DNA from 3 places in the Brevibacillus sp. FSL K6-0770 genome. Region 3 is predicted to be linked to each of the others. Evidence: riboswitches for the same ligand, from Rfam matches in the RefSeq annotation. Region 3 holds a riboswitch; each other region holds the start of a gene.
The links. Region 3 has a riboswitch for lysine ahead of dapD (2,3,4,5-tetrahydropyridine-2,6-dicarboxylate N-acetyltransferase). Riboswitches for the same ligand answer to the same signal wherever they lie in the genome.
Positions count from the first base shown of each region.

Region 1 (10,164 bases), 2.1 Mb from region 3:
TCATTCATTTCAGGATTTTTTTATCATCACTGCGAGTAAAGATGGAGGTTATTATGGCAAAGAAAACGGGGGAAAAGTATCAAGCCATTATTGATGCTGCTGTACGGGTAATCGCCAAACAAGGCTATTACAGCGCCCAGGTATCGAAGATTGCAAAAGAGGCGAAGGTAGCAGACGGCACCATATACCTCTATTTTGAAAACAAGGATGATATCCTGATTTCCTTGTTCAACGAAAAAATGGGACAGTTTGTGGACGAAAACCGCAAGCGAATCTCGGAAGCGACGACGATTGAACAAAAATTGTACGTCCTCGTGCATGCGCATCTGAGCCAACTGGCGAAAGACCAGGAGCTGGCAAAGGTGACGCAAATTGAACTGCGCCAAGCCAATCCGTTCATCAACGAAGGCATCGGCAAAGTGATGAAGCAATATTTCAATCTGATTGAGGAAGTCATCCAGGAAGGGATGGAGCAAGGAGTATTCCGCCCCGATCTGGAGGTCAGAATGACACGCAAAATGATTTTCGGCACGCTGGATGAAGTGACGACTTCCTGGGTCATGAAGCAGTGCAAGTACGACCTTGTCTCTCATGTTGATTCCATTCATAACCTCTTCCTGTTTGGTATGAAGGGAAAAGAATGAAAGAAAAGCTTTTTTTGTGTGAGAACGTTTGTTACAATGGAAACAGCAAGACTGAGCGTTCGTTCAGAAAGCATAAATAGCCTGTTTGTTCATATGGATAGATGTTTGGGGGGAGAGGAATGGATTCGCATTGGAATGTGGAAATCGCTGATCGGGTCGCTACCGTCACGATCAGCAACCCGCCAGCTAACGCATTGGGCAAAGCGGTGCTCGATGAATTGAGTGAACTTTTGGACCAGTTGGAAAACAACGCAGACGTCAAAGCGATTGTTTTGACTGGCGAAGGGCGCTTTTTCATTGCGGGAGCGGATATCAAAGAGTTTACCCAATTGGCCCCTGCCGAGGCGGAAGCGATGGCCAGAAGTGGTCAAGCGTTGTTCGATCGACTGGAGACATTCCCTAAGCCCATTATCGCCGCCATCAACGGCGCTTGCCTGGGTGGCGGACTGGAACTTGCGATGGCTTGCCATATACGCTTTGCCGCCGTGGAAGCAAAGCTCGGCCTGCCGGAGCTGAACCTGGGGCTGATCCCCGGCTACGGAGGAACGCAGCGTTTGCCGCGACTGGTCGGCAGAGGAAAAGCGACCCAGATGATTCTCACCTCCGAGATGATTGGCGGCGAGGAAGCTTTGCGCATCGGGCTTGTGGAAGCGGTTTATCCGGCGGAGATTTTGCTGGATGAAGTGAAAAAGCTGACTCAGGCGATCGTGCAAAAAAGCGCTGTTACGCTCAAGCTCGCCCTGCAATCGGTTCACAATACGGTGCAAGTCGGTTTGGCGGAAGGCTTGGAACAGGAAGCGAAAAAATTCGGGGAAGCTTTTGCTTCAGAAGATATGAAAGAAGGCGTTGCAGCCTTTTTGGAAAAGCGCAAACCGCAGTTTGCAGACAAGTAATCACATGCAGCAGCGGCATCACCAGTACGAGGAACGATTAAGGAGGAGGCATCCTGATGAAAATCGTGGTTGTGTTGAAGCAGACGTTTGACACAGAAGAAAAAATCGTGATCCAAAACGGGCAAATTTCCGAGGATGGCGTGGAAGTCATCATCAATCCTTACGACGAGTATGCGGTAGAGGAAGCAATCAAGCTCAAAGAGGAACATGGCGGCGAAGTGACGGTGATCAGCGTAGGTCCTGACCGTGTGGAAAGCTCTTTGCGCACCGCTTTGGCGATGGGCGCGGACAAAGCTGTCCTGGTGGATGACGAGTCTTTGTTTGGCGACGAATATACAACCGCTAAGGTGCTTGCTGCGGTTGCGAACAAAATCGGCTATGACATCATCATCGGCGGGCAAATGGCGGTTGACTCCGGCGCAGGCCAAGGCGGACCTCGCCTCGCGGAAGAGCTGGGAATCAACCACGTCTCCACTGCTGTGAAGCTGGAAGTGGACGGCACCACCGTTCGTGTTGAGCGCGATGTGGAAGGCGATCTCGAAGTGGTGGAAACCAGCTTGCCTGTGTTGATTACGGCTCAGCAAGGGCTGAACGAGCCGCGCTATCCTTCTCTCCCGGGGATCATGAAAGCGAAGAAAAAGCCGTTGGATCGACTCGGTGCAGACGATTTGGGACTGACAGCCGAAGCGGTGCAGGCCAAGACGCAAATTGTCGACCAGACGCTGCCTCCGAAAAAGCAGGCTGGCCGTATTCTCTCTGGCGATTTGGCGGCCCAAACGTCGGAATTGGTGCAACTGTTGCGCAATGAAGCGAAAGTGATCTAAGCGAGAGGGAGAGGATATCCATGAAAAAAGTTCTTGTACTTACAGAAGTACGTGACGGACAACTTCGCAATGTGTCGCTGGAAGCGTTGGCCGCAGCGCAAGTATTGGCCGAAGGTGGCGAAATCGTTGCAGGCGTATTCGGGGCAGATGCTGCTTCCCATGCGCAAGTATTGGCGCAGCATGGAGCGAGCACAGTTTATACAGCGGATCACCAGGCACTGGTTCAGTACACACCTGACGCTTATGCGCAGGCACTTGTCCAGCTGATCGAGCTTGCCTCTCCTGATGCGATCGTGCTGGGCCACACGGCAATCGGCCGCGATGTTGCTCCTCGCGTAGCGGCGAAGCTCGGCTACGGCCTCGTATCTGACGTAACAAGCCTGGAAGCAGGACCTGTGTTCGTTCGTCCGATTTACGCCGGAAAAGCGTTCCAACAACGCAAATTTGTGGACGGCAAAATTTTTATCACGATCCGTCCAAACAATATCGCAATCGGTACGCCGGACGCGTCCAAAACGGCTGTTGTCGTTCCGGTTGATCTGGAAATCAAAGACTTGCGTACGATCGTGAAAGAAGTCGTACGAAAAACGAGCGGAAAAGTGGACTTGTCCGAAGCGAAAGTCGTCATCTCCGGCGGGCGCGGCGTGAAGAGCGCGGAAGGCTTCCAGCCGCTGTACGATTTGGCTGAGGTGCTGGGAGCGGCTGTAGGGGCATCCCGTGGCGCTTGCGACGCCGACTACTGCGACTACTCCATGCAGATCGGGCAAACCGGAAAAGTCGTCACACCTGACCTGTATATCGCGTGCGGAATTTCCGGGGCGATCCAGCACTTGGCCGGGATGTCCAGCTCCAAAGTGATCGTTGCGATCAACAAAGACCCGGAAGCACCTATTTTCCAAGTGGCCGATTACGGCATCGTGGGCGACCTGTTCGAAGTGCTCCCGCTGCTGACTGCCGAGTTCAAAAAAGTGTTGGTGTAAGGCGAAAGAAACAATTGTCACACATGGAAGCGTCCCACTCCCGGGGCGCTTTTTTTGTTCCAAACCCTTACCTTATTCTGTTCTCGGTTGTTATAATAAATGAATAGGAGAGGTGAGCGTCATGAGTGAAGAGCTGTTGCAACAACTGGTTCACATGGTGGCGGAGAACAATCGGCTCATCAAAGACGTGCAGCAGGAGCTGCGGGAGTTCAAGGCTGAGATGTATGAGTTCAAAACGGAGATGTACGCATTTCGCGACGAGATGTACGAGTTCCGCGATGATGCTACCCAGCGCCTGGAGCGTCTGGAGCGGCAAGACAAGCTGATCGAAGCTGACATCGGTTTGATGCACAAAAAGGTGAGCGACCATGAACGGGAGATCAACCGTATCAAGCAAGTCGGTCAATAAATCGAATGGTCAACAATAAGGGAGCGACACTCTGGATAGACTATAGCGTGAAGTGCGCACAAAGTGCGGGGCGCCGTAGTCATTTTTGTTTTTGGATGATATACTGTAGGAGCGTCTGAACCCTTTTTTTAGTAATTGACTTTTCGAGGAGGTAACTTTCCATGGCAATCGTAAATGCAACTGACCAAAACTTTTCCCAGGAAGTAGAGCAAGGCGGTACTGTCCTGGTTGACTTCTGGGCTCCTTGGTGCGGCCCTTGCAAAATGATCGCTCCTGTCCTGGAGCAAATCGACGGAGAAGTGGGCTCCAAGCTCAAAATCGTCAAAGTAAACGTTGACGACAACCCGGATTCCGCAGGCCGTTTTGGCGTTATGTCCATCCCGACCTTGATCGTCTTCAAAGATGGTCAGCCTGTAGACAAAGTGATCGGCTTCCAACCAAAAGAAGCCCTCATGGCAACCGTAGGCAAACACCTGTAAGCATAAACGACCAGACAGCATGAGAAGCGGCGCTCCAATGCCGCTTTTCTCATGTCTGCACGGATGCTGTCTTTTTGCTTCCTTATAATAGAAAGCGTTTTCACGAACGATTAAACTGTCGCTGCAATGAGAAGCGGCAGTTTTTTTGCTTGGGCTGCGATTATGCCGGAGCTACGTTTTCTAATCCGCCGAATCGTGATACTATGAGCATAGAACGTACATTCTTATTGCAGGAATGATAAGGGAAGGAAGTCATTTGATGCCAAGCAAATTGACGAAAGAGCAAAGCGACTATCTCGTGTCGAAAATACAGCGGTTTTTCGCTGAACAACGCTCGGAAAACCTGGGCAATCTGGAAACGGAAGAGATGATCGAGTTCTTTTCCAAAGAACTGGGGCCGTTTTTTTACAACCAAGGAGTACAGGATAGCCGCAAGCTTTTGCTGGAACGGATGAGCGCACTGGAAGACGAGCTGTACGTCCTGGAGCAGCCCGTCATGAAAAAGCGATAGCAGATGAAAGAACGAGGGAGGGAGCAGCCATGAACCGTTCGTTGAAAGATAAGCTGGCTGTGCTGCCAGAAAAACCCGGCTGCTACCTGATGAAAAATGCAAGCGGGGAAATTATTTACGTCGGAAAGGCTAAAGTGCTGAAAAACCGCGTACGCTCCTACTTTACGGGTAGCCATAACGGGAAGACGCAGCTTTTGGTCAGCGAGATCGTCGATTTTGAGTACATTGTGGTAGCCTCGGCGATTGAGGCGCTGCTGTTGGAGTGCAACCTGATCAAAAAGCATGACCCCCGCTACAACGTCATGCTGCGCGATGACAAGACGTATCCGTACATCAAAATCACGAATGAAGAACAGCCTCGTCTGGAGATTACTCGCAAGGTGCTGAAGGACAAAGCCAAATATTTTGGCCCGTATCCAAACGCTGGTGATGCTTCCGAGGTGAAGAAGCTGCTGGACCGGCTCTATCCTTTGCGCAAATGCCGCAACATGCCCAAACAGGTTTGCTTGTACTACCATTTGGGCCAATGTCTTGCTCCCTGTGTGTACGAGGTTTCGGCAGAGGAAAACCAGCGACTGGTTGACGAGATTAGCCGATTCCTCGACGGCGGTCATGATCAGATGAAGCAGAGCCTGACCGAGAAAATGCTACAGGCGGCAGAAGCGATGGAGTTCGAGCGGGCCAAGGAACTGCGGGATCAGATCAAGAGCATTGAAGCGGTGATGGAAAAGCAGAAGATCACGTTTACCGACACGGTAGACCGCGACATTATCGGCTTTGCGGTAGAAAAGGGCTGGATGTGCATTCAAATTTTTTACATGCGCCAGGGCAAAATGATCGAGCGGCAGACGACCTCTTTTCCATACTATGGCGGCGAAAGCGAAGACTTCATGTCGTACGTCACCCAGTTTTACTACGACAAGCAAAACGCGCTGCCAAAAGAAATTTTGCTGCCGGAGGAAAGCGAGCCGGAGCTGCTTAGCGAATGGCTCGGGGTCAAAGTATTGACACCGAAGCGGAGCAAAAAGCGCGAGCTGGTCGAGATGGCCTGTGAAAACGCGCGCATTGCCCTCCAGGAGAAGTTCGCGCTGATGTCCAAAGATGATGCGAGGACGATTCAGGCTGTGCACAATTTGGGGCACGTGCTGGGGATTGGCGTTCCCCATCGGATCGAGGCGTTCGACAACTCCAACATTCAAGGAACAGAGCCGGTGTCTGCGATGATCGTGTTTACAGACGGTCGTCCGGACAAAAAGGAGTACCGCAAGTTCAAGATCAAGACGGTCGAAGGCCCCGACGATTACGGCTCCATGCGCGAAGTTGTCCGCAGACGCTATTCGCGGTTGTTGAAGGAAAACCAGCCGTTGCCGGACTTGATCGTCATTGACGGAGGCAAGGGCCAAATCAGCGCTGCCATGGACGTCCTGGAGAACGAATTGGGGCTGTATATTCCGGTCTGCGGCTTGGCGAAGGATGAAAAGCACAAAACGGCGCAGCTGATGTACGGCGATCCGCCAGAACCCGTGAATCTGAAGCGGGACAGCTATGAGTTTTATTTGCTGCAACGCATTCAGGACGAGGTTCACCGTTTTGCGATCACGTTCCACAGACAGTCACGGACGAAAACGATGCTCTCCTCCCAACTGGATGAAATTCCGGGCATCGGCGAGAAGCGGCGCAAGCTGTTGTTTACCCATTTTGGCTCGCTGAAAAAAATGCGCGAAGCGACTGTGGAGGATTTCCGGCAGCTTGGGATCGGCGACAAGCTGGCCCGAGAGATCATCACTCATTTGCGCAAGCTGGAATCGTAACGGTTTTGCAAAAAGCGATTGAACCGCTCGGATTCCCATGATATAATGCGTTTCAAACAGAATAGTTAGCCTCACTTCCATTTATGGAGTGAGGTAGAGGCGCGAAAACCATGAGTACCACCTTGAGATCGGGTATCTGTGAAGGGAACGGGAAAGGGGGATTCGCCGAAGTGTGGAGAAAAACCCGTTTGTCTCCATGCTGGGTCTGCATTGAACAAGTGCAGGACTGTCATCTGGCTCTTGACCGGCGCCAGATGGAGAGCTATCTCACGGTGTGTCGATGTGAGCGGTGACAGGGATTTGCCTTGTCATGTGCTGCCATGGACCGCGTGTAATTGGGAGGGAGGAACCGGTATGTCGAAACAGTAGGCAGCGGCAGGTACTTATTCCTTGTCGGTGCCTTTTTTATACAGACTTTTTCCAGTAAAAATAGAGAGATTCATAAAACGGCAGCAAAAGATACATTCTACAATCATTGGATATGAGAAAAGGGAGAGAAGCCGCATGGGGTTGATCGTGCAGAAATACGGAGGCACCTCTGTAGGGACCATTGAGCGAATTTTACGAGTTGCAGATCGAATTGCCAGTTACAAAGAAGAAGGGCACGATGTGGTGGTCGTCGTATCTGCGATGGGCAAATCTACAGACGTATTGGTAGATATGGCCAAACAGATCAGCGCCTACCCGTCCGAGCGAGAGCTGGATATGTTGCTGACCACGGGGGAGCAAGTATCTATCGCCTTGCTTGCAATGGCCTTGCACACGAAAGGCTACGATGCGATTTCTTTGACAGGCTGGCAGGCTGGAATCACGACGGAAGCGATTCATGGCCGGGCGCGAATCAAACAAATTGATTCTGAGCGCATCCAGGCAGAAATAAGCCGCGGACGTGTTGTGATCGTAGCAGGTTTTCAAGGTCTCAGCGACGAAGGAGAAATTACGACGCTCGGCCGGGGTGGTTCGGATACATCGGCAGTTACGCTGGCCGCCAGCTTGAATGCAGACAAATGCGAGATTTTCACGGATGTGTCCGGTGTGTACACAGCCGATCCGCGGATGGTGCCAGCGGCAAGCAAGCTGGACATGATCTCGTACGACGAGATGCTTGAACTCGCGAATCTCGGAGCGGGAGTTCTTCACCCGCGTTCGGTGGAGGCCGCGAAGAAATACAAAGTACGGCTGGTCGTCCGCTCCAGCTTTACTGCCGAAGAAGGTACGTACGTTGAGGAGGTTGCCAACATGGAAACAGGAAGAGTAGTAAGTGGAGTCGCGCATGACGAGGATGTAGCAAAAGTCACGGTTGTCGGTATGCCTGCGAAGGTTGGGACTCTTTCCCGCCTGTTCAATACGCTGGCGGACAATCAGGTGAACGTCGACATCATTATTCAAAGCTCCTATGACGCAGCAGTGACGAATATTTCCTTCACGGTTGCTGCGGATGACTTGAAAAAGGCATTGGACACGTTGGAAAACCACAAAGCAGAGCTTGGCTTCGAAAAAGTCGATTACGAGCAAAACCTGACCAAAGTGTCCATCGTAGGCTCCGGCATGGTCAACAATCCGGGAGTGGCTGCCGAGATGTTCCGCGTTTTGGCAGAAAAAGAAATTTCTATTAAAATGGTTTCAACTTCAGACATCAAAGTTTCTTGCGTCATTCCTGCCGGGCAGACTGAGCTTGCTGTCCGCAGCCTGCACTCGGCATACGGACTCGATGTGGAAGAGACAGCAGTGGTGCACGGAATCTAGGCAGCGAATGCTCCCTCGCCTGTAGGCAGAGGGGGCATCTTTTTGACCTGACAAGACACGCCAGTCCTGACAATTATTGCGCTGCCAATGGTTGGCATGAAGGATCACTTTGGAGTATGGGCGCGTATCATGATCGTAGAACTACTCTCGACCTCTAGCCGGGCAAAGGTGTCTTTTCCTTTCCATTGCTCAATGCTGCCAGCAATGATGCCTGCTTCGAGCGACAGGGAGCGGCTGAGGCGTTCCGGTGTTTGGTAGTTGTGGATCGTATGGGTGAGTTTGTAGACGATGGTTTCGGCAGACTCTTCCAAAAGATCAAGCTGTCCCAATCCGAGGCGAATAAAAGGCATAATCGGACCTGTGGAAGACTGGATGGGGATTTTTCGCCCGAGGTCTTTTCCCAGCCAGTACAAAATTGGACTCTCGCTGTCTCCGAGCAGGCTGTTCGTCAATGTCTCGCGTAGCAGATGGTAGCCGAGGTAGGGCATGTTCATTCTTTCCGCTACGGGAATCGTTTGCGGCGGCAACAGTGCTGCCAGCTGATCGGTTTGGTTCATGGCGCTTCCCTCCTGTTTGTAAGAGAGTATGAGAGAAGCCCGGACTCTATGACCGATTCATAGAAAAAATAGTGAAATTGAACAAAGTTATTCTATCAATGTATTTAGTCTATTGATTGTCTTGACGCTCTCTGTCGACAAGAGTACAATTGGATTTGGTCAAAGTTTTGCCCAACTTTTTTTCGTATTTTGACACATTCCGACAAAGTTAGGCGTGAGAGGTTCTAACGGCTTTTTGGCATGTCTAATAGGGTAGGCAATGGGTTAGGATATGGGAGAAAGGTCCATAAAAGAGCGCTACATACACTGAAAGGGGGACCATTGTATGGCGAAAGGCCATAGCTTTCTCAGTCACAAGCTGCACTCACTTCTTGGTTTGTTTCCGATCGGGCTCTTCCTGCTGTTTCACTTGACAGCCAACTATCAAGCGACCCACGGAGCAGAAGCGTTCAACCAGACTGTTGGTCTGATTGAAAAAGTTCCACTTCTCTTGATCGTTGAATTCGTTTTCATCTACATCCCGATCCTGTTCCACGCTATTTACGGTCTCTACATCGCATTCCAGGCAAAACAAAACGTGGGGAACTTCAGTTACTTCAGAAACCAAATGTTTCTGTGGCAACGCCTGACAGGAGTCATTACCCTCATTTTCATTGTTTGGCATGTGTGGTCGACACGTATCCCGAAAGCGATGGGTGTAACCGTAAATTTTGACATGATGGCTGACATTCTTAGCAGCCCAGCAATGATCGTATTCTACACAATTGGGATTATCAGTACGGTTTTCCACTTCTCCAACGGAATCTGGTCGTTCCTGGTTCACTGGGGAATTACAGTTGGACCACGTTCCCAACGAATTGCAACATACTTCACTATGGTCGTATTCGTAGTTGTAACCTTCATCGGATTGCGTGCGATGTCGGCTTTCATTCTGTAGGGATAGGGGGACTCAATCATGGCAAAAGGTAAACTGATCATTGTCGGTGGTGGTTTGGCCGGCTTGATGGCTACCATCAAAGCAGCAGAAAAAGGCGTTCCCGTCCAGCTGTTCTCCCTGGTTCCGGTAAAACGTTCCCACTCTGTATGTGCACAGGGCGGTATCAACGGCGCGGTAAATACCAAAGGGGAAGGCGACTCCACTTGGGAGCACTTTGACGATACAGTATACGGCGGAGACTTCTTGGCAAACCAACCGCCTGTAAAAGCAATGTGTGATGCAGCACCTGGAATTATTTACATGCTTGACCGTATGGGCGTTATGTTCAACCGTACAGCAGAAGGTCTTCTGGACTTCCGTCGTTTTGGAGGAA
Region 1 is NZ_JBBOBQ010000001.1:1,713,687-1,723,850, forward strand. It holds gene NST23_RS08405 (TetR/AcrR family transcriptional regulator) at 54-644, shown strand; gene NST23_RS08410 (enoyl-CoA hydratase) at 764-1,537, shown strand; gene NST23_RS08415 (electron transfer flavoprotein subunit beta/FixA family protein) at 1,594-2,361, shown strand; gene NST23_RS08420 (electron transfer flavoprotein subunit alpha/FixB family protein) at 2,382-3,341, shown strand; gene NST23_RS08425 (hypothetical protein) at 3,463-3,750, shown strand; gene trxA (thioredoxin) at 3,912-4,229, shown strand; gene NST23_RS08435 (DUF2164 domain-containing protein) at 4,489-4,740, shown strand; gene uvrC (excinuclease ABC subunit UvrC) at 4,770-6,551, shown strand; lysine riboswitch at 6,638-6,824, shown strand; gene NST23_RS08445 (aspartate kinase) at 7,056-8,297, shown strand; gene NST23_RS08450 (DUF2507 domain-containing protein) at 8,402-8,854, opposite strand; gene NST23_RS08455 (succinate dehydrogenase cytochrome b558 subunit) at 9,180-9,791, shown strand; gene sdhA (succinate dehydrogenase flavoprotein subunit) at 9,810-10,164, shown strand, end outside.
Region 1: another riboswitch for lysine. It lies ahead of NST23_RS08445 (aspartate kinase); the one in region 3 lies ahead of dapD (2,3,4,5-tetrahydropyridine-2,6-dicarboxylate N-acetyltransferase).

Region 2 (9,690 bases), 2.7 Mb from region 3:
TCACCACGCCATCCCGCGATCCGAGCAAGGACAAGACGGGTATTTCCGCTTTTTGCAAATCTCCCCGTTTGTCCGGATAAGCTCCCAAAAAGAAGACGCCATCGATCCGATCGAGGTGTTGGACCGCAAACCGGGCTGCCATGGCTCCGCCCAAAGAGTGCCCGCCGATCACAAACGATTGCTTGGGATATGCTTTCAACACTTGATTGGCTCGCTCGACATCGCTGATAGCCAAATTCAGCGGCATTCTCGCTACGAATACCCGATATCCGGAACCAGCCAAAGCTCGTGCCAGCGGTGCATAGCTCTCCGATTTGACCAAAGCGCCTGGATACAAGATCAGCCCTGGCTCCCGGGCTTCCCCGCCTTCAAAAGCAATCCAGTCCCCCGTATCGATAACGGTGATGCCTTCGCCGCCCTGCATCGCATCTTTGGCAGCCTGATCGTGCTGGTAAGGACGCAAATACCAGATCGCCGTACACGCTCCTACAAGCAAAAGCAAAACCAGTGCCCTGCGCCATATTTTCCGTTTGCGACTCATCCCGCCACCTCGCTTCCGGTCCCTTGTTACCTGCTTCTTATTATGCCTCCATTTTCCTTTCCATGTACGTCATTTGCATTTGCGGATTCGCGGGCTACACATACTGAAAGCATGACGCTTCCCATGCCGTAAAACGTTTGCTACAACGATGGCAGCGACAGCAGATCGTGGGCTTCTCCCTGCTCTTTTGCCCAGACATGAAAAAAGGCGCAGTCTGTTTCTCTGCCCCTTTTCCTTCGCTCATTTTTTCTCCTTTTGCCGCTCCCGAAAACGGCGTACCTTCATCAGATTGCCGCACATTTTATCGTCGCACCAGCGCCGCACCCGGTTCCGGCTTTCATCGTAGAACACCCAGCAGCAGTCCTCGTTGTCGCAAATCTTGATCCGCTCCAGATGGGACGGAAGCAACAGCGTGGCAAAAGACCCGGCGATCCGCGCCATGACCAGTGGCCATCCTTCAATCGCGCTATGCCATTCCTGCGCATAAGTTGCTTCCTCTTCACCAGGCACGACGCGAACGTAAAACGGAGCTTTTGCCAGCGTCTCGTTCAGCTGCTCCAACTCCTCTTGCAGCAATGCCTCCCCGCTGACCACCTTTTCCAAAAGCATTCGCATATACTCGCGAAATTGCACAAGAACAGCGACGGTTTCCTCGTCAAGCGGCAGCGGTGCCTGCAATTGGTGCTCTTGCAAAAACCATTCCTGCCATTCCCGCTTTGCCAGGCGATTTTCCTTGCGGCCTGTCCCGCGCCAGTCACGCCAATCGCTGTTTAAAAAATCGATGCATAGCCATTGCACACTTCTCTTCCCCCATCTATTTTCGCTTCTTGTAGGTAACACCAACATATGGTAAGATCATCTTGTAACCACCAAAATTCATTTTGAACGTTACAAACTTCTTCTTATTACCATTATAGCGCTTCACCAATCTGTTTGACAGACGAGGAGGAAACACATGAATCGGATGGAATTGCTTGTTCATGAATGGGAGTGCACGTATGACAAAGAAGATTGGTATCCACCGCTCAAGCACGCCCTGGATGGCGTGACCGTGGCCCAAGCCAGCTGGCGTCCCGAAGGAGAGGCAGCGAACACGATCTGGGAAAATCTCAGTCATCTGCTCTATTTCAAAGAGCGTTTGCTGCACCGTCTATCCGGTACGGATTTTCCTGGTACGGCTGAGACGAACGATGACACCTTCCAACCATCCGGAGCGCCAGACGACGAAGCAGCTTGGCAAGCGGCGGTGCAGCGCATGGAAGAAGTACATCGCGGCATTCATGAAAAGCTCCGCTCCCTTTCCGACGATGCATTCGATCAGCCGCTGCCCACCATCTCCATCGGGCAAAGCGTGATGAGCATCATTTTGCACGACGCTTTTCATACGGGACAAATCGTGCAAATCCGCAAGCTGCAAGGCTCTTGGCCTGCGCGCAGGTCATTTTTGTAGCCCTTGCTCCCACTCTAGCAATATTTTGCAGCATAACTTTTTTCATTGATTAATAACGATCAATCTTATATAGTTGATAAATAAATCAACTTCATACATGTTATCCTCATCTTTCACGGTGAGGGTAGAGGTCGCGGCTTTTATGTCATCCTGTACGAGATTCAGAAGAAATCTATGACTCCAGGAAAGGGAAAAGCCGCCGAAGCTCATATCGCATCTCTGTGCGCGTGGGCTGGGGCTGTACCCGAAAGGGACAGAACTGTCACGTTTGCTTGCCGGGCAAGCGTGGTGTGCTATCTTCAGTGAAGGCTTGGTGGGGATTGGATGATACCGCCCTATGCCGTTTTTGGCTATTGGCGGTTTTTTCGTTTCCGACCGACCTTCTCAAAATCTTCGAAAGGTCGTGCAAGCATCTTATGTCACAGAATCAACTGCAACGTGGTTTGAAAGCCCGCCACCTGACGATGATCGCCATCGGCGGCTCCATCGGTACGGGCTTGTTCCTGGCGAGTGGAGGCTCGATTCACGAAGCCGGACCAGGGGGCGCTTTGGTCGCCTACATCGCTATCAGTATCATGGTTTACTTTTTGATGACCAGTCTTGGGGAAATGGCCGCCTTCATGCCTGTATCCGGCTCCTTTTCCACCTACGCCACCAGATTCGTCGACCCGTCACTCGGCTTCGCGCTTGGCTGGAATTACTGGTACAACTGGGCAATTACGATTGCGGTCGAACTGTCAGCCGCAGCTCTCATTATGAAATACTGGTTCCCGGATACTCCCGCCATTTTGTGGAGTGCCTTGTTCCTCGTCCTTATGTTTGCTCTTAATCTGTTGTCTGTCAAAGGCTACGGCGAATCCGAATACTGGTTTGCCTTGATTAAAGTAGTCACCGTCGTCGTCTTTATCATCATTGGTATTTTGATGATCTTCGGCATTATGGGTGGCGAAGCAGTCGGTTTCCAAAACTTCACCAAAGGCGATGCACCGTTCAATGGCGGCTTCATGGCGCTTCTCGGCGTCTTCATGATTGCCGGGTTCTCGTTCCAGGGAACCGAGCTTGTAGGGGTGGCCGCTGGTGAGAGCGAAGACCCTGCGCGCAATATCCCGAAAGCGATCCGCCAGATTTTTTGGCGCATCTTGCTCTTCTACATTTTCGCAATCCTGATTATCGGGTTGCTCGTTCCTTACGACAATCCGAATCTGATCAGCGGTGATATTACCGATATTGCCATCAGCCCGTTCACGATCGTCTTTGAAAAAGCCGGCTTTGCCTTCGCCGCCTCTGTGATGAATGCGGTCATCCTCACCTCCGTGCTGTCTGCCGGCAACTCCGGCATGTACGCATCCACCCGCATGCTGTGGGTGCTGGCGAAGGAAGGAAAAGCGCCAAAATGGTTTGCCAAAGTCACTCGCAACGGCGTCCCGATCAATTCCTTGATCATGACGGCTGCCATCGGTGCGCTGGCGTTTCTGTCTTCCCTGTTTGGAGATGGCGAGGTGTACGTATGGCTTCTGAACGCATCCGGCATGTCCGGGTTTATCGCTTGGCTCGGCATTGCCATCAGCCATTACCGCTTCCGCAAAGCGTACCTGGCACAAGGCCGCGACCTGCGTGAGCTGCCATACCGGGCGAAGCTGTTCCCGTTTGGCCCGATTTTCGCCTTTATCATTTGCTGCGTCGTCATTGTCGGCCAAAACTACTCGGCGTTTATCGGCGGCGAGATTGACTGGAACGGCGTGTTCGTCTCCTATGTTGGCTTGCCGCTGTTTTTGATCGTCTGGCTTGTCTACAAGTATACGAAAAAGAGCAAGCTTGTTCCGCTCCATAAAGTAGATTTCAGCATGGACGAAAAATAAATAGCTTTGCCAAACAAGTCATTGCAGGCTCCCTCACGTCGAGGGAGCTTTTTCTTTGTTTCATTTTATTTTTCCGATCAACTTTCTTATGCTTACATATTGACGAATGTAGACTGGAAATATATACTGTTCATGAAAATTTGATAATGAGAATCGTTATCGACAAACTCTTTTCCTATTCCCAAGGAGGCCCCATAATGAAGTCCAGGTTATCGAAGCATCTCTACAGCACTACACTGGTTGCCGCGCTTCTTGCAGGCAATACTCATTTGGCTATGGCCGCTCCTGCAGTCGTTGCAGCCGCAGAACAAACCCAGACCGCTCCTCTGTCTCTTCACGGTGCGATCGAACAGGCATTGAAAACCAGCATCGATCTTGAGCTGCTGCAAATAGATTACGATGTTACGGAATATGAAACGCTCTATACGCTGCGAGAAAAAGCGGCCATCCAGCTCGAAAACGTCAATACGCTCGATGATGCCAAGAAAAAATACGAAGACGCTGCCAAAGCGAGAAAAGACCTGGCGCTTAGCGAAGTCACTTTGAAAACCTCAAAAAACAATTTGCAGTTGCAAGTGCAAAAAGCGTATTTTGAAGTCTCTTCTCTGGAAGAAAAGATCAAGCTGCAAAAGCAAAGCATCCAACGCCAATACTGGTCAGAGAACGACGAAGCGAAAGAAAAGCTGTCCGCTCTGGAAACCAGCTACAAGCAGGCATTGGCCAAACTCAACGATCTGCTGAACGAAAAAAAGGACAAGTCCTGGCGCTTGGAAACCCGCGAGCTGTCCGCACCGCTTGTTGCCACTCTGGAAGAAGCCAAAGCGCAAGCCTATAAAAAGCGGCCTGACATGATGAAAGCTGTCGCCGAGAAAGATTTTGCCGAAGTCAAAGTTAACTACACGAAAGATTACACGCCCATCAGCACCTATAAAGGCAAAGTAGCCGTCAAGCAATTGCGCAAGTCCGACCTGGTGCTGGAACGACTGAAGCAAAAAGTCGATCAGGAAGTAGCCGACTCTTTCGAAAAGGTCGCCGCGGCGAAAAAAGCATTGGCTGAGAGCGTCCTTGCCAAAAACGAAGCAGCCAAGCAATACCAGCAAGCTTTGTCGGATTACACCAGTCAAAAAGCAGCCTTGAAAGACTTGATCGAAAAAGAAGCAAGCCTGTTTGCAGCAGAAACCAAAGCATCTGAATCGCTCTATCAATACAACCTTGCTGTCAGCACATTGGATCAATCGATCGGTTTCTAATATTTCGCTTCACGTAATATTTTTTCGTCATTTTCCCTCCTTTTTATCTGATGAATTAGGCAGCAAGCTCCAGACTGCCTTTTATATAGATCAGCGGCTCTCTCCTCTTTACTTTTGACCAAGCTCATAGCAAGAAAGGCGTCCGCTATCTGGATGCCTTTCTTGCTGCACGCTGCCTTTACACAAAATTTGTAAATTATTTAAACTCTTTGATTGATAAATGATGTTTTCTATCATTCCAACTCTCGATTTCGTATTGACGAACATCAGGTTGGAAATATATACTGTTCATGAAAATTGATAATGATTATCGTTTTCATTACTCATGAAATGAAGGAGGCTTTGTAAATGAAGTCCCGGTTGTCCAAACATCTTTACAGCACCACACTGGTCACTGCTCTTTTTGTCGGCAGCTCGCACCTGGCTCTGGCAGCCCCTCTCGCAGCGGCGGTGGAACAAACAGCAGTAGCTCCCCTCTCTCTCGATCACGCTGTTGAGCAAGCATTGAAAAACAGTGTTGACCTGGAACTGGCGAGACTCGATTACGAAACCACTCGCTATGAGTCTCTCCTGACCCTTCGAGACACAGCGGCAATCAAAAAGGATGACGTCAATTCGCTGAGTGAAGCTTCTGACAAGTACGGAGATGAAGCTGAAGCGAAAAAAGATTTGCTCGTCGGTGAAGCTTCCTTTGCCACCAAGCAAAACGCTCTGCGCCTCGATGTCCAAAAAGCATATTTTGAAGTTCGCGCCCTGGAAGAAAAAATCAAGGTGCAAAAGAAAAGCATCCAGCGCCAATACTGGGCCGATGACAATGACGCCAAAGACAAGCTGTCCGCTCTGGAAAGCAGCTACAAGGAAGCATTGGCCAAGCTCAACAGCTTGCTGAATGAAAAACAGGACAAAGAGTGGTTGCTGCAAACGAGCGCACTGACCTCTGCCCCGCTGAATACAGTGGAAGAAGCTCTTGCTCTGGCCTACCAAAAACGCCCTGACATGATCGAAGCCGAAGCGAAAAGAGAGTACGCCCAAATCAAAGCCGATTTTACGGCAGAATACTCCGCGGGAAGCACATATAAAGGAAGAATCGCGCGCAACGACCTGCGCAAAGAAGAGCTGCTGCTGCAAAGCCTCAAACAAAAAGTGAGTCTGGAAGTCAGCGATTCCTACGAAAAAGCGGCAGCTGCCAAAGCTGCACTGACAGCAAGCAACGCTGCCAAAGAAGAAGCTGCCAAACAATACGAACAAACTCTTTACGATTACGCCAACAATAAAAAAGGCTCTTTGAATGACCTGATCGACAAAGAAGCAGAATTATTCGAATCCGAAACCAAAGCTGCCGACGCTCTTTATCAATACAATCTGGCTGTAAGCGCCTTGAATCAATCTGTTGGTTTCTAAAACTTCGCAATACGAAATAATAATTTCATTTTTTCCTATACGACCATTCCCATTGTTGTAACAGGCTGCTCCTATCAACCAGCCGCCTTTTCTACCATATACATGCATACCATTTTCGGTCGCAGCCAGCTGCGGCCACTCCCATACGAGCAAGGCTTCATTCAGAAGATGAAGCCTTGCTTTTCATATGGGGCAAGCTTTCTTTCGTGAAGCGAATCCATTCGCGCGTCGCATACGAGAGATAGGCGTTTTTGCGCCAAATCATCCCGAGGTGCCATCGGATCGTCGGATTGACCAGCGCAAGACTGTGAAAACGGCGCGGGTCCAGCTCCCGGCAGATCGTTTGGGGCAGCAAAGTAATCCCGACATTGGCTGCCACCATTTCCGAGAGAAAGTCCCACTGGGAGCTTTTGTACATGACCGCAGGGTGAAAGCCGACTCGCACGCACTCGTCAATAATCCGGTTGTGCAAGGAAAAGTCTTCGTGAAACAGCAAAAAGCGCTCCTGCGCAAGCTCGATCAGCGATACCTCCTGCTGCTCGGCCAATGGATGAGTCGGGTGAACCACGACGCGAATCTGCTCGTTGACGAACGAGTACGACTCAAAAAGCGCTTCATCTGTCGGCAGCAAAACGACACCGCTGTCCAGCATCCCCGATGCGACATCAGCCTCCACTTTTTTCGAACCGACTTCCAGCAGCTCCAACTCGATCCCCGGATACTGCTCGCAAAACTTCCCGATGACTTTTGGAAAAAAGCTCGCTCCTACCATCGGCGGCAGCCCGATGCGAATTTTTCCGCGCTTTAGCTCCATCAAATCTGCCAACCTGATTTTCATGTTCTCGAACGATTTCACCATGACTTCCGCCTGGGAGAACAAAACCCATCCCGCATCGGTCAACGTGATGCGCTTTCCGACCCGCTCAAACAGCTCTACGCCAATTTCCTCCTCCAGATTGCGCACCATCTTGCTGATCGTCGGCTGGGTAATATACAGCGACTCTGCCGCCTTGGTGAAGCTGCTATGCCGCGCTACCTCCAAAAAGTATTGCAAATGGCGAATGTCCATCCGCTCTTCGCTCCGTTTCTTCTATAGATAAGATGAATGTTACTCATTCTATATATGCATTTTACCTATGAAAAAAGCTGATGTACACTTTTCCCAAAGGGAGAGGACCATCATGAAAAGACTGATTATCATCGCGGGGCAAGTAGCATTTTTCATTCTCATGTCTGTTTTGATGAACCTGCTTGTTTCTGCGCTCGGCTGGAAAATCCCCGGCAGCATCCTGGGGATGTTTGTTGTGTTTTTCTTGCTCCAGGCCAAAATTTTGCGGCTGGAATGGATTGAAACCGGAGCCGCATGGCTTTTGGCAGAGCTGTTGTTGTTTTTTATTCCGCCGTCTGTCGGCATTGTCTCGTACCAAAGCCTGATGCTGCATGAAGGGCTGCAAATTGTTCTGATTATCGTGATCGGCACTGCGTTCGTCATGGTCTGTAGCGGCTTGATCGCCCAAAGCATCTCGAAGCGGAAGGGGCATACACGCTCATGATGACCGGACTGATTGGCTTTTGGCTGACTATCGTCATTTATTTGACGGCCAAACGGCTTTATCGCTATAGACCGATTATGCTCTTTTCGCCTATCTTGTTCACACCGCTTCTGCTGGTTGTCCTGCTGCTGTGCGCCCAAATCCCTTACGCTGATTACAACGAAGGGGGAAAATGGCTGGCGTACATGCTCCAGCCTGCGACTATCGCCTTTGCTGTGCCACTCTACAAGCACTATCCTTTATTGAAGAAACACGCGGCACAAATCATGATCAGTGTCGTGTCCGGCTCGGCGGTGGCCGTCATCTCCTCCGCTGTGCTCGCTTTGCTTTTGCATACCGATCAGCAAGTGCTCTACAGCCTTTTGCCGCGTTCCATCACGACGCCAATCGCCATGAACGTATCGCAAATGATCGGGGGCGTTCCTTCGATTACCGCCGTGCTCGTCTTGATGACCGGAGTGCTCGGTTCCATCATCGGGCCGTACATCATTGCTTACTTGCGGATTTCCGATGATATCGCGCGCGGTGTCCTGCTGGGCACAAGTGCGCACGGCGCAGGGACGTCCAAGGCGTTTGAGATCAGTCCGATCTCAGGCACTGTCTCCAGTATTTCCATGATCGTAGCTGCGCTTGTCACACAGCTCGTCGCCACGATCGTCATGTCGTCATAAATTTATCCGAAAAAGCAATGCTGCTGCCTCACAAGCAGCAAGCTCCTGCCGAACATAAAAAAAGAGGACAGCGCTACTGGCACTGTCCTCTTTGCTGTTTTCCTCGCCAGCCCTACTGCAATCGTCCCATCAGGCGCTCCATCCGATCCAGCGCCTTTTTCAACTGCTCCATGGACGTCGCATACGAGCAGCGAATGTGGCCTTGTCCGCTCTCGCCAAACACGTCTCCCGGCACGACTGCCACTTTCTCCTCCATGAGCAGCTTTTCGGCAAACTCGGCGGAGCTAAGTCCTGTTGCCGTCACAGATGGGAAGGCGTAAAACGCTCCATCCGGTTCATGGCACGTAAGTCCGATCTGGCGGAAGCCATCGACTACGTAATTGCGGCGCTGACGGTAGCTCTCGATCATTCGCTCCATATCGGCGCGGCCATGGCGCAACGCTTCGAGCGCAGCCATCTGGGCCATCGTCGGCGCACACAGCATCGTGTACTGGTGAATTTTCAGCATGCCCGCGAGCAGATCAGGTGTGGCACACACGTAGCCGAGCCGCCAGCCTGTCATGGCAAACGCTTTGGAAAAGCCGGAAATCAGGATCGTCCGCTCTTTCATTCCCGGCAGAGCCGCGATGCTGTCATGCATCCGTCCGTACGTCAGCTCTGCATAAATCTCGTCGGAAATCACCAGCAGGTCGTGCTTTTCAATAATCGGCAGAAGCGTCTTCCACTCCTCTGCTGTCATCGTGCCCCCTGTCGGGTTGTTCGGGTAGCAGAAGATGATCGCTTTCGTGCGCTCCGAAATATTCGCTTCCAGCTCTTGCGGCGTCAGCTTGAATTGGTTTTCCATCGTCGTTTTCAAAAACTTCGGCACGCCGCCAGCCAGCCGGATGACAGGCTCGTAGGAGACGTAGCACGGTTCTACTACCAGAACTTCATCACCCGGATCGAGAATGGCACGCAAGGCGATA
Region 2 is NZ_JBBOBQ010000001.1:1,101,025-1,110,714, reverse strand. It holds gene NST23_RS05680 (alpha/beta fold hydrolase) at 1-541, opposite strand, end outside; gene NST23_RS05675 (CGNR zinc finger domain-containing protein) at 782-1,339, opposite strand; gene NST23_RS05670 (DinB family protein) at 1,497-1,991, shown strand; lysine riboswitch at 2,109-2,295, shown strand; gene NST23_RS05665 (amino acid permease) at 2,408-3,850, shown strand; gene NST23_RS05660 (TolC family protein) at 4,048-5,100, shown strand; gene NST23_RS05655 (TolC family protein) at 5,449-6,501, shown strand; gene cidR (cidABC operon transcriptional activator CidR) at 6,659-7,570, opposite strand; gene NST23_RS05645 (CidA/LrgA family protein) at 7,683-8,054, shown strand; gene NST23_RS05640 (LrgB family protein) at 8,051-8,725, shown strand; gene NST23_RS05635 (aminotransferase) at 8,838-9,690, opposite strand, start outside.
Region 2: another riboswitch for lysine. It lies ahead of NST23_RS05665 (amino acid permease); the one in region 3 lies ahead of dapD (2,3,4,5-tetrahydropyridine-2,6-dicarboxylate N-acetyltransferase).

Region 3 (10,164 bases):
TTCGCAACTGTCTCATTGCCAAAGAGTGGAAGCAATGCTACACTAAACGCAGATATTCCCGGTACTAGGAGGGTGCAATCGTGAAACTTCAATCGGCCTACATCTATTTTGTGAATGGCTCTACCGCCCAATCTGCAACTATTGAAGACGTGAAAGCCAAGTTTACGCGATATATGGACATGACCGCTAAAACAGGGCAGCAACTCGGCTGGTCCTATCAAGAGGCAGCGTTTCCATACACCATAGAAGAACGTCCGGAAGGCAAGGAATCGTGGTTCCTCCTCAAGGGAAAAGACCCGAGCATGTACAAATCGATCGTGGTCGGAGTTGGCAGCGCCAACGAAGATGGCACCGAGAAGCATTACATCCAGATTTCGCTCCCGGAAGCTGCCACGAACGGAGACATGAACAAAGCCAACGAATACTGTCGTTACTTGGCCCGCGACTACAAGGCGGAGCTGCATTTGTTCAACAAACGCGTCCAATATTTTCAACCTCGCAAACCGTAACCATGAAGCAGCAGGCTCTGACCTGCTGTTTTTTTACGTCTGCATGCGTGCGCTGCTTTCCTCGCGGAGCTTTTTTCGCTGCGCCCGGCATAACATGGGTACAGATAGCCGAATTTGCCAGTACCCACCGCCAGAGGTCAGCGACGACGAAAGAGGTGAAAAGCGTATGGAGCCGCAAGCATTCATCGAGCTGGTGGCAGGCTCCGCCAGGCAGTCTTACTTGAATTATCACATTTTCCCTTCCATCACGATTGCGCAAGCCATTTTGGAATCAGGCTGGGGGCAAAAAGTGCCTGTTGATTCGACGACAGGCCGCTCCTCCTACAATTTGTTTGGCATCAAAGGCACAGGCCCCGCCGGATCGGTCACCACCGTCAGCAAGGAAGTCGTAAACGGGGAAACCGTGTCCCACCCATCCGAGTTCAAAGCTTACTACAACTATCAACAATCCATCGACGATCACGCCCAGTTTCTGCTCAAGCCCGCATACAAAAAAGTGCTGATGGCCCAGACGCCGCAGGAAGCTGCCCAGGCGCTGTCAAAAGCCGGGTATGCCACTGATCCGCAGTACGCCGACAAGCTGATTCGTTTGATTCAAAATTACAATTTGAGCGCCTACGATCAATTTACGCCTGAAGAGCCATCCCCTTATCCCCCCTGGAAGCTCGATCTCGGCAAACGGGCATTGCGCGAAGGTTTGATTACGTCGCCGGAATGGCTCGGCAAGCTGGATGAGCCGCTGCCTGCCTGGGCGGTCTTCGCTATCGCGCTTCGTCTGCTGGACAAACAGCGCCAAGTGCCATAAGCCATCCGCCGCAAAAATAAAAGCCCCGTTCCAGCCACACGAAAACGTGGGCCAGCGGGGCTTTTTCCTTATAAGAAAACGGGTACTACTTCCTATGCGGCTTCCTTGGATCACACATCCAAACAGCCAAATCAAACGAGCACGTTGATCAAATCATTTGAGATCTTGACAGCGAATAGAACCTTCCATCCACCATCCGAATGCCGAGATCGACGCAATATTCCAATCCTTGCGTGACTCCGTACAAAATCCATTCGGAAGAGCGGTGATTAATATCAAAATCAGTGTAAAGGTCTGTGCCATCGTTACGGATCTCTTTGCGCTCAGTCACGTCAAAAAGGCGCAGGACAAACGGCAGTTCGGCAAAAGGTATCGCAAATTTCTTCTCCACTTCCTGCTCGAACTCCTTCGTCATACTCCACTCTGCCTGAATCGAATGCTCATCTTTCCAGGCAATGTGTATACTCGGGCCTTCTACATCCGTGGACGATCGCGGGGGATTTGTCTCCATCTGCTCCCATCGTTCCTTTCTTTCATGTACTTGCTTTCAACATGTATATTGGTTTATTCAGTCTATTATACCATGTGACCAAGCCAAGTGGGAACGTTTCCAAGCCATTTAATTTATCGCCCTACCGTAAAAGTGTTTTCGCCTACTACGACATACGTAGGGAACTTCTCCGACTTCATTTGGACTTGCACCTTGTAATTGCCGTAGTCCTCCAGCTTGGTCGAAACAAACGGCTCGGCGAAATAGAAGCTGTTCGCGTTTTGCGTCGAATACTTCAGCTCTTTTCCTCTGCTTACTTCTTTGCCATCCGGTCCGATCAGAACCAGTTGTATACGCAAGTCTTTGGCGACGGGAGCTTCGTCCACTTCGACAAAGACGTTGAAGGTGCGCGGAACATTTTTGTCACTGTAGCCTTTGATCGGGTTGCTGAACACGATTGTTTTGTTGCGTGTCTGCTGAATCCCTTCCAGGACAATGATGTTTACATTGGGCTTGACTACTTGCAGCTTTCCTGTTTTCTGATCGTAATCGACGAATCCGCCAAGCTTATTGACCAACGATTCAATCGAATCAGCTTTGGAAGCCGGCATGTCACTCGCAATCGTTTCTGAGCCGACAAATACGCGCAACGCACCTTCTCCCAAAGCAGCGGTAGTCCCGACTCCCGCTACAGTCAGCGCCAACAAGGCCGATAACCATGCTTTTTTCATGTCATAATCCTCCTGTATGTGTGCGCGGCAGCGCTTGTTCTTCCGGAATTTCTTCTCTCTAGTTTATACGTGAAAAACGGCAAATAGTTGTGGTGCAAAGACAAGTTTTTTCAACAATATCCACAGAATCCACAAGCAACGGCCGCACAGGAAGAAAGACTTGTTCACCATTTTGTGAATAACCACTCCGGACTCTTGACAATGCGGGCATATGGCCGTCCGCACACTATTGGTATTGGCCGATAAAAAAAGAACGGCCAGCACAGCCGCTCTTCTTTTGCCGTCGCACGCTAGTCTTGCTGCGAAAGCCAGGTAAAATACCGGGAGACGAGACGAATCGCGACTTCGATCGCTTCCTCGCTCGGCTCGATTTTGGCATGATGCAAGCCGTAGGGGGTATGAACGCCCAGCCAGAACAAAAAGCCGGGAATCTCTTGCAGGAAGTAGCCGAAGTCTTCTCCGGTCATCGCTTCCTTGCAGGCGATCAGCGTCACATCCTCCCCATGCTCGCGCACCCAGTCCATGAACGCTGTCGTGAGCTTTTCTTCGTTGTACACCTGGCAGTAGCCCACGCCGTAGTCAATGGATGCTGTACAGTCAAAACCGGCCTCGATCCCTTTTACTAGCGATTCAATCCTCTCCTTGACCAGAGCCATGGACTCTGTCGAGAACGTGCGAATCGTCCCTTCCAGCCGCGCCTTCTCGGCGATGATGTTTTGCTTGGTTCCGCCCTCCAGCTTGCCGATGGTCACGACAGCGGAATCGAGCGGGTCGATGTTGCGCGAAATGATGGACTGTAGCTGCGTCACCAGATGGCTCCCGGCAACTACCATGTCATTTGCTTTGTGCGGGAACGCCGCATGTCCGCCTTTTCCGACCAAATCGATGTACAATTCGGACGTGTTCGCAAACAAAATGCCCGGCTTTGTAGCAATATGCCCCACAGGGTACTCGGGAGCGATATGCAGGGCAAAAATGCAGTCGGGCCGCCAGAGCGCAAACTCTTCGCTCTCCATCATCGGCAGGGCGCCGCCTGGCCCTTCTTCCGCCGGCTGAAACAGGAACAGCAGGTGATCTGCGATCGGCTGCTGCACAAAATGCGTCAGCAGCCCGAGAGCAATCGCCATGTGCATGTCGTGTCCGCACGCATGCATATACCCTTCATGCAACGAGCGAAACGGATAGGACGTCTCCTCTGCAATCGGCAAGCCGTCCATGTCAGTCCGCCAGGCAATCGTCCGCTTCGGATTGGTTCCGGCAACCTTGACCAAAATCCCGGTGCGCCATGTCTTGATCTCCAGCCGATCTTGCGGAAGCTTCTCCAGGTAATCGAGCAAATACTTTTGCGTTTTTACCTCTTGAAAGCCCGGCTCGGGAATTTGGTGCAGATCGCGGCGAATTTGGGTAAACAAAGATGTCGTCATCGCTTACACCTCCCCTTTTGCCCCTTGAAGCTCAGCCAGTTCCGCTGCAAAGCTTTCCAGGAAACGGTCTACGTCTTCCTTGGTCAAAGTGAGCGGCGGCAGCAAGCGAACAATCGTTTTTTGCGTCACATCCACGAGAACTCCCCGATCCAGCATGGCTTGCTGCAAGCGGCTGACCTCTTCGGGAGCAGCACTGAGCGGGATTCCCACCATCATGCCTTTGCCGCGCAGCGCCTGAAGCTGTTCCGGGAGGCGCTCACGCAGTGCTTCCAGTCCAGCCCACAGGTAGGCAATCACTTCGTCTACGCTCGCTGCAAATGCGGGATCGAGCAGTTCGTCCAGCACGACATTGCCCAAAGCAGCCGAAAGCGGAGACGGCGCAAAAGTCGTGCCGTGATCTCCCGGCTTGAACTGGTTCATCAGCTTCGTCCCGGCAATGACGCCACCGAGCGGAAGTCCGCCGCCTACTCCTTTGGCAAACAGGATCAAATCTGGCGTCACGCCTGCGTGCTCGTAGGCAAACAGTTTTCCCGTCCGTCCCATGCCTGTCTGGATTTCATCCATGGCAAACAGCATGCCTTCCTCTTGGCAAATGGTCGCCACCTCGCGCAAAAAGTCTACAGACAAAGGCACGACACCCCCGGAGCCAAGAACAGGCTCCATCAGGACGGCTGCTGGCTTTGCCTCGCGACAGATGGCGCGCAATCCGGCTGTGTCCTCCGGATCAAGCTCGTACACGGGAAAATCCGGCTGCGGAAAATCTTGATAGACGTGCGCTTGCCTGGTCAGCCGAACGGCGCCCAGCGTCCTGCCGTGAAAACTGTTGCGCAAGACGACGATCCCTTCGCGTCCGGCTCCGTCGGTCTTCGTCCATTTGTGAATCATTTTGATCGCGGACTCGGTCGCCTCTGCGCCGGAATTGGTGAAGAACACTTTTCCCGGGATCGTCTGCTCGACCAGCCGCTTGGCCAACAGGATCGCCGGCTGGTTCAAAAATACGTTGGAAATGTGCAGGAAACGTTCTCCCTGATCGCGCAGCGCCTGAACAATCCGCGGGTGGGAGTGGCCCAGCACATTGACTGCCAGGCCCGTAAACAGGTCCAAATACTTGTTGCCCGCTGTATCGTACAGGTAGTTTCCTTCCCCTTTGGCGATCGCGATAGGCAAACGTTTATAAGAAGAGACGATGTATTGTTCGTCGAGCGTACGCCAGTCCATGTGAGCTCTCTCCCCTACAGCTGACGTAGCTCCTGCTTGATCTCCGTCTTGGAGCGAGTTTTGTCGTCGATTTGTTTGATGACACGAGCAGGTGTGCCCGCAACAACCACGTATGGCGGCACATCCTCAATCACGACCGCGCCTGCTGCTACGACCGCGCCTTTTCCTACGCGAACGCCTTCGAGGATAACCGCATTGGCACCGATCACGACATCGTCTTCGACAACAACCGGCTGTGCGGAAGGCGGCTCAATAACGCCTGCAATGACAGAACCAGCGCCGATGTGGCAATTTTTCCCGATTGTACCGCGTCCACCTACAACCACGTTCATGTCGATCATCGTGCCTTCGCCAATTACCGCGCCAATATTGATCGAAGCTCCCATCATGATCACCGCGTTGTTTCCGATGGTAACCTGGTCACGGATGATCGCGCCCGGCTCGATGCGAGCCTGGATGCCTTTTGTATCGAGCAATGGAATCGCGGAATTGCGGCGGTCGCTTTCTACCACGTAGTCCTCGATTTTGTCGGCGTTTGCAGCCAAAACAGGCTCGATCTCTTTCCACTCGCCAAAGACGACGCCAGTAGAGCCAGTGATGAACGTTTTTGCGCTGGCACCGAAGTCAATGCCCTCCAGATTGCCTTTCACGTATACTTTCACAGGTGTTTTCTTTTCGCTTTTTTGAATAAACGCGATAATTTCATTTGCATCCATCATGTTCACAGGTAAATCCTCCTTTTTGGTCAAAACCTTGCCTTGTTTAAATTGACTAAAAAAAGCAATGAGTGCATTCGCTATCTCATTGCTTTCCAAACTGCCCAAGCAAATCGTAAATAGCGCTCCACAAGAAGACAATCGTCTTTTGTGACAGGATGTTCATTGTTCATGAGCCACCCCAGCCGCTGCTGTTCGAGGGGAACAACAACCGCTTCGGCGCTTTAGCCTTTCCTCCTTTTCCCGCCCCCCGGCAGATGACGAAAAGATGTACTATTCTTCGGCGCACCTCTATTTAGACTTCCAATATTATAATTTCATTTAACTCTACCAAAATCATTCCCATGTGGCAACAGCTTTATAGAAAGAAAAAAAATCATTGACAACGAGAATCATTTTCATTATCTTATTTTTGTGAGAATGATTTTCATTATCTTATTTGGAGGGTTTCAACCTTATGAGCCGCATTTTGATGGTTTACGCAAGCATGACTGGAAACACACAAGAGATTGCTGAAGCGATTGCTGAGGGTATTCGATCCACAGGAAAAGAGCTGGAGATAAAAGAAGTGATGGACGCAACAGCCAAGGAACTTGAGGACTACGATGGCATCCTGCTCGGCGCTTACACTTGGGGCGACGGCGATCTTCCGGACGAGTGCCTGGACTTCTACGAAGAGATGGACGACATCGATCTGACTGGCAAAAAAGTAGTCGCATTCGGTTCCTGCGATTCCGCTTACGAGCACGTTGGCGCTGCCGTAGATACTCTCTTGAAAAAAGCGAGCGAGCGCGGTGCGGAAACACCACTTGAAGGCTTGAAAATCGAGCTGTCCCCTACAGCGAAAGAAGTGGAAACCTGCAAGGCGTTTGGCGTTTCTTTCTCCGAATTGCTGGGCTAAGACCAGAAGGCCGCTGAAAAGAAAAAGCCTTTCCACTTAAATCAAGTCATGGTACAATGTCGATCCGACTTTTTCCAGGGAGGATTGATATCATGACGCTACATACAGAAACGGTCTATCTGCGACCTCTGGGCATGGACGACGCAGCCGAGCTTCTTGAGCTTCGGCTGCGTAATCATGCTTTTTTGCAACCTTTTGAACCGATTCGGTCGTCTTCCTTTTTGACGCTCACGGGCCAACAGGAACAAATCGCCCAGGCGGAAAAAGACTTTGCCGCTGGCACAGGCTACGCTTTTGGCGTCTTTCTGCGCGAAACGGACGACATGATCGGCCGTGTTGCCCTGTCAAACGTCGTACGCGGCGCCTGGCAAAACGCAACCATCGGTTACTTCATGGATCAAAGCTGCAACCAAAAAGGCTACACGACAGCCGCCGTCAGGCTCGCTCTCGCTTTCGCCTTTCAAGAAGCCGGTTTGCACCGCGTGCAAGCCGCTGTCATGCCTCGCAATACGGCCTCTATTCGCGTTTTGGAGAAAAACGGTTTTCGCAAGGAAGGGTTGTCCTTGCACTACTTGCAGATCAACGGCGTGTGGGAAGATCATCTGATTTTCGCGCTGACAGCCGAAGACCTGGCTTAATCACGCTGCGCTGTTTCTTGTGCCCGCAATCGCTCCAGGATTCGCCGCTTGCGGTAAAGCATTCTCCCCGCTTCGGCGACATCCTGTACGGTTGAACGATTCAAGTACGCTCCGAACAAAATACCCGCAATCGGTACCAGCTGAAACAGCTTTTTCCACCCGAAATTTTCGGTGTACGTCACGACGACCTCCCGCCAGCCTTGCAATTGCGCGATGACGTCTTTCTGCGCAGCTGGCTCGTCAAACCGGGAAAGCTCAGCCAAAATCGCTTTTTTCCCGACAATATCCGAGGAAGCAAATTGAAGACACTTGACCACGAACAGGCGCTCTCGCTTTTCTTCTGGCCGATATCCGTAGCAGAGGGCCATTTCTTGCAACACTTTCAACGAAGTGCCCAAAAGCAACGGAATGTCGATAGCCAATGTAAAAATTCCGCCGATCCCCGTCGTCGCACCTTGCACCGTGGCAAAAGTCGCCCGCGACTCTTTCAGATTAAGAGCCACTTCATCCATGAGCACAAGCGGCGCTCCTGCGACCTCTTCTGCTCGCGGCTGCCTCGAACCGGATTGCTCCTGCTCAAGCCGCTGAGCGAACTTGCTGTAAATCGCCGCATCCGAAACGAGATACGTCCCTCCCGTTTCAAGAAATGCCGCCATCTCGTCTACTGCCGTTCCCAGCTTATCCCTGACGAAATTCGGCGTTATTTTATCCAGCCAGACGAAAGGAAGCCTGCCCAGCTTTTCCCAAAACCACAAGTCGTTTTGATCTTTCTCCCATGCTTCTACCTCTGCCAGCTCCTGCTGCAAATATGCTCTCGACTCCATCTGTCCCAATCCCTCCCACACCTTTCCGCTCTTCCGTTTCTATTGCTCGCCGCGCTTTTGCTTCCATAAGCACTGATTGCGAAGCAGCTGTTTGATATGCTCCCGCAACTGCTCAGGCGTGGAAAAGCGTGCAAATTCCTTACTGTCTGTTACGATTCCCAGCTTCAAATGTTTCACTTGCTCCCCTTCGATGCAAAAACCGAACTGTTTCAGAATGGCGATCTGTTCACTGGTCATCTCGCTTGCCCTCCCCTTCGAGCACTTTTCCCAACAAAAACCCCCCTGCCAACTGCAAGGGGGACGTTTGCTTATTTCACTTCTACTTTCAGAGACATGGTTTCATTTCGTTCCTGGACGTTCAAGTCTTTCACGTATTTTTTGTCTTTTAGCACAAGCGAGCAAGTCTTGTACGTAAGATGGTTGGTCACCTTGATTGTGTAGACGCCTGCTTTTCCGTCGTTGTCCTCGATAATTTGCCGCAAATCGAGGGATGACATTCCCTCATCTTCGTATTCATCATCCGGGTCTGACTCGAAAAGCGCGATTTCCTGTCCTTCATAAAACACTTGAACCGTGTTGTCGGATGAAATCGTCGCTCCAACAGTCGTCTGATTGGAGCCAACTGGCGTCTCTCCGTACGTCCAGACGAGGTTCGGCATGTAGTAAGCCGTGCCGTTGCGCCCCGTTCCATCCCGAAGCTTTTTGTTTCCGCTGCGTTTTGCGTACGTAGCTTTTAGCCGCAGCTCTCTGTCATTGTCCAGCTCTGCCAAGGAATTGACTGAAATGGTCTGCCCGTCGCGATATTCCTTGCCGCGATTGTTGATCAACAGCAGCGGCGATTGGGTAGGAGCCAAGCCTGATTCATCCTTGTCGCAGGCGGGGACAGCCGGGATTGGCCGGACATCTTCAATTACTTGAATATAGCCGCACCACGACTGGCGAGGCTCCCGCTTGCTGTAATAGTTCACCTTGAGTCGGCCTGGCTTGTAGCTGGACAGCAGGAGCGCTGTATGATCCCAGTTCAGCTTCGATTCATCCACCACCACGTTGTCAACGGCCCAGAAGCCCGGCCCTTCGTCGTCTGACGCTTCACTGCCATGCTCCACATGCTCCGCCGCTGTCGCCAGCCAGATCACATGTACAGGTCTTTGGTAAAGCTTCACGGTAATATCGGACGAGGACAAATTTTCCCGCTCGACCATCATCGAGGATTGCGCATTTTGCTGCATCAGCACATCCATCGTCGCAGTTGCACTCGCTGAATCACACGAGTTGGGCGCACCGGGAACCTGAATTTTTACTTCCGTTGCTGAGCTGCCCCAGATGTTGTCAGGATTGGTTGTCTGATTCGGCTCAAAAGTGACCGTCATCGTCATTCCCGCCATCATTTCCGGAATCGCCACCTCGAAATGCTGGGAGTCGGTCAAAGTCTGTCCTGTCCCATTCGCCGACCAGCGTCCGGCAACGGGAGAATACAGCGGAACCACTCCCGGAGCCGCAGGGGCAGAGATTTGCTGGCCTTGCGAGAGCTTTTGACCATTGGCGTCCGTTCCCATGTACAGTTCCGCCATGCCGACGCGAATATTTGTCGTCCAGATGCTCATGCTCATGTCATCGGGAGTGAACACGAGATCGTATTCTCCATTTGCCAGCGTTCCCGTCGCAAAAACGGTTCCCGGTACCGCTTTTAGCTCGGCACCTGTTGCTTTGTTGGTCATTTTCCACGTTCCCGGAACCGTGCTGGCAAAATTCGTAGAGCCCATCATGCCGAAAATAACTGTCTGACGGCCGGCTGGAACTTCCTCGCCCTCAGCCTTCTCCCCTTCAAAAACGCTCGGGTAGTTTTGCGCTTCTACTTGAAAGCGCACATGCACGGTGCTTTTCTGCCCTTTGGCATCTGATACGACA
Region 3 is NZ_JBBOBQ010000001.1:3,812,526-3,822,689, forward strand. It holds gene NST23_RS17920 (DUF1885 family protein) at 81-509, shown strand; gene NST23_RS17925 (glycoside hydrolase family 73 protein) at 676-1,314, shown strand; gene NST23_RS17930 (DUF4912 domain-containing protein) at 1,463-1,825, opposite strand; gene NST23_RS17935 (hypothetical protein) at 1,939-2,535, opposite strand; gene NST23_RS17940 (N-acetyldiaminopimelate deacetylase) at 2,826-3,959, opposite strand; gene NST23_RS17945 (aspartate aminotransferase family protein) at 3,963-5,177, opposite strand; gene dapD (2,3,4,5-tetrahydropyridine-2,6-dicarboxylate N-acetyltransferase) at 5,192-5,902, opposite strand; lysine riboswitch at 6,006-6,195, opposite strand; gene NST23_RS17955 (flavodoxin) at 6,351-6,794, shown strand; gene NST23_RS17960 (GNAT family N-acetyltransferase) at 6,887-7,432, shown strand; gene NST23_RS17965 (EcsC family protein) at 7,429-8,256, opposite strand; gene NST23_RS17970 (hypothetical protein) at 8,296-8,493, opposite strand; gene NST23_RS17975 (hypothetical protein) at 8,565-10,164, opposite strand, start outside.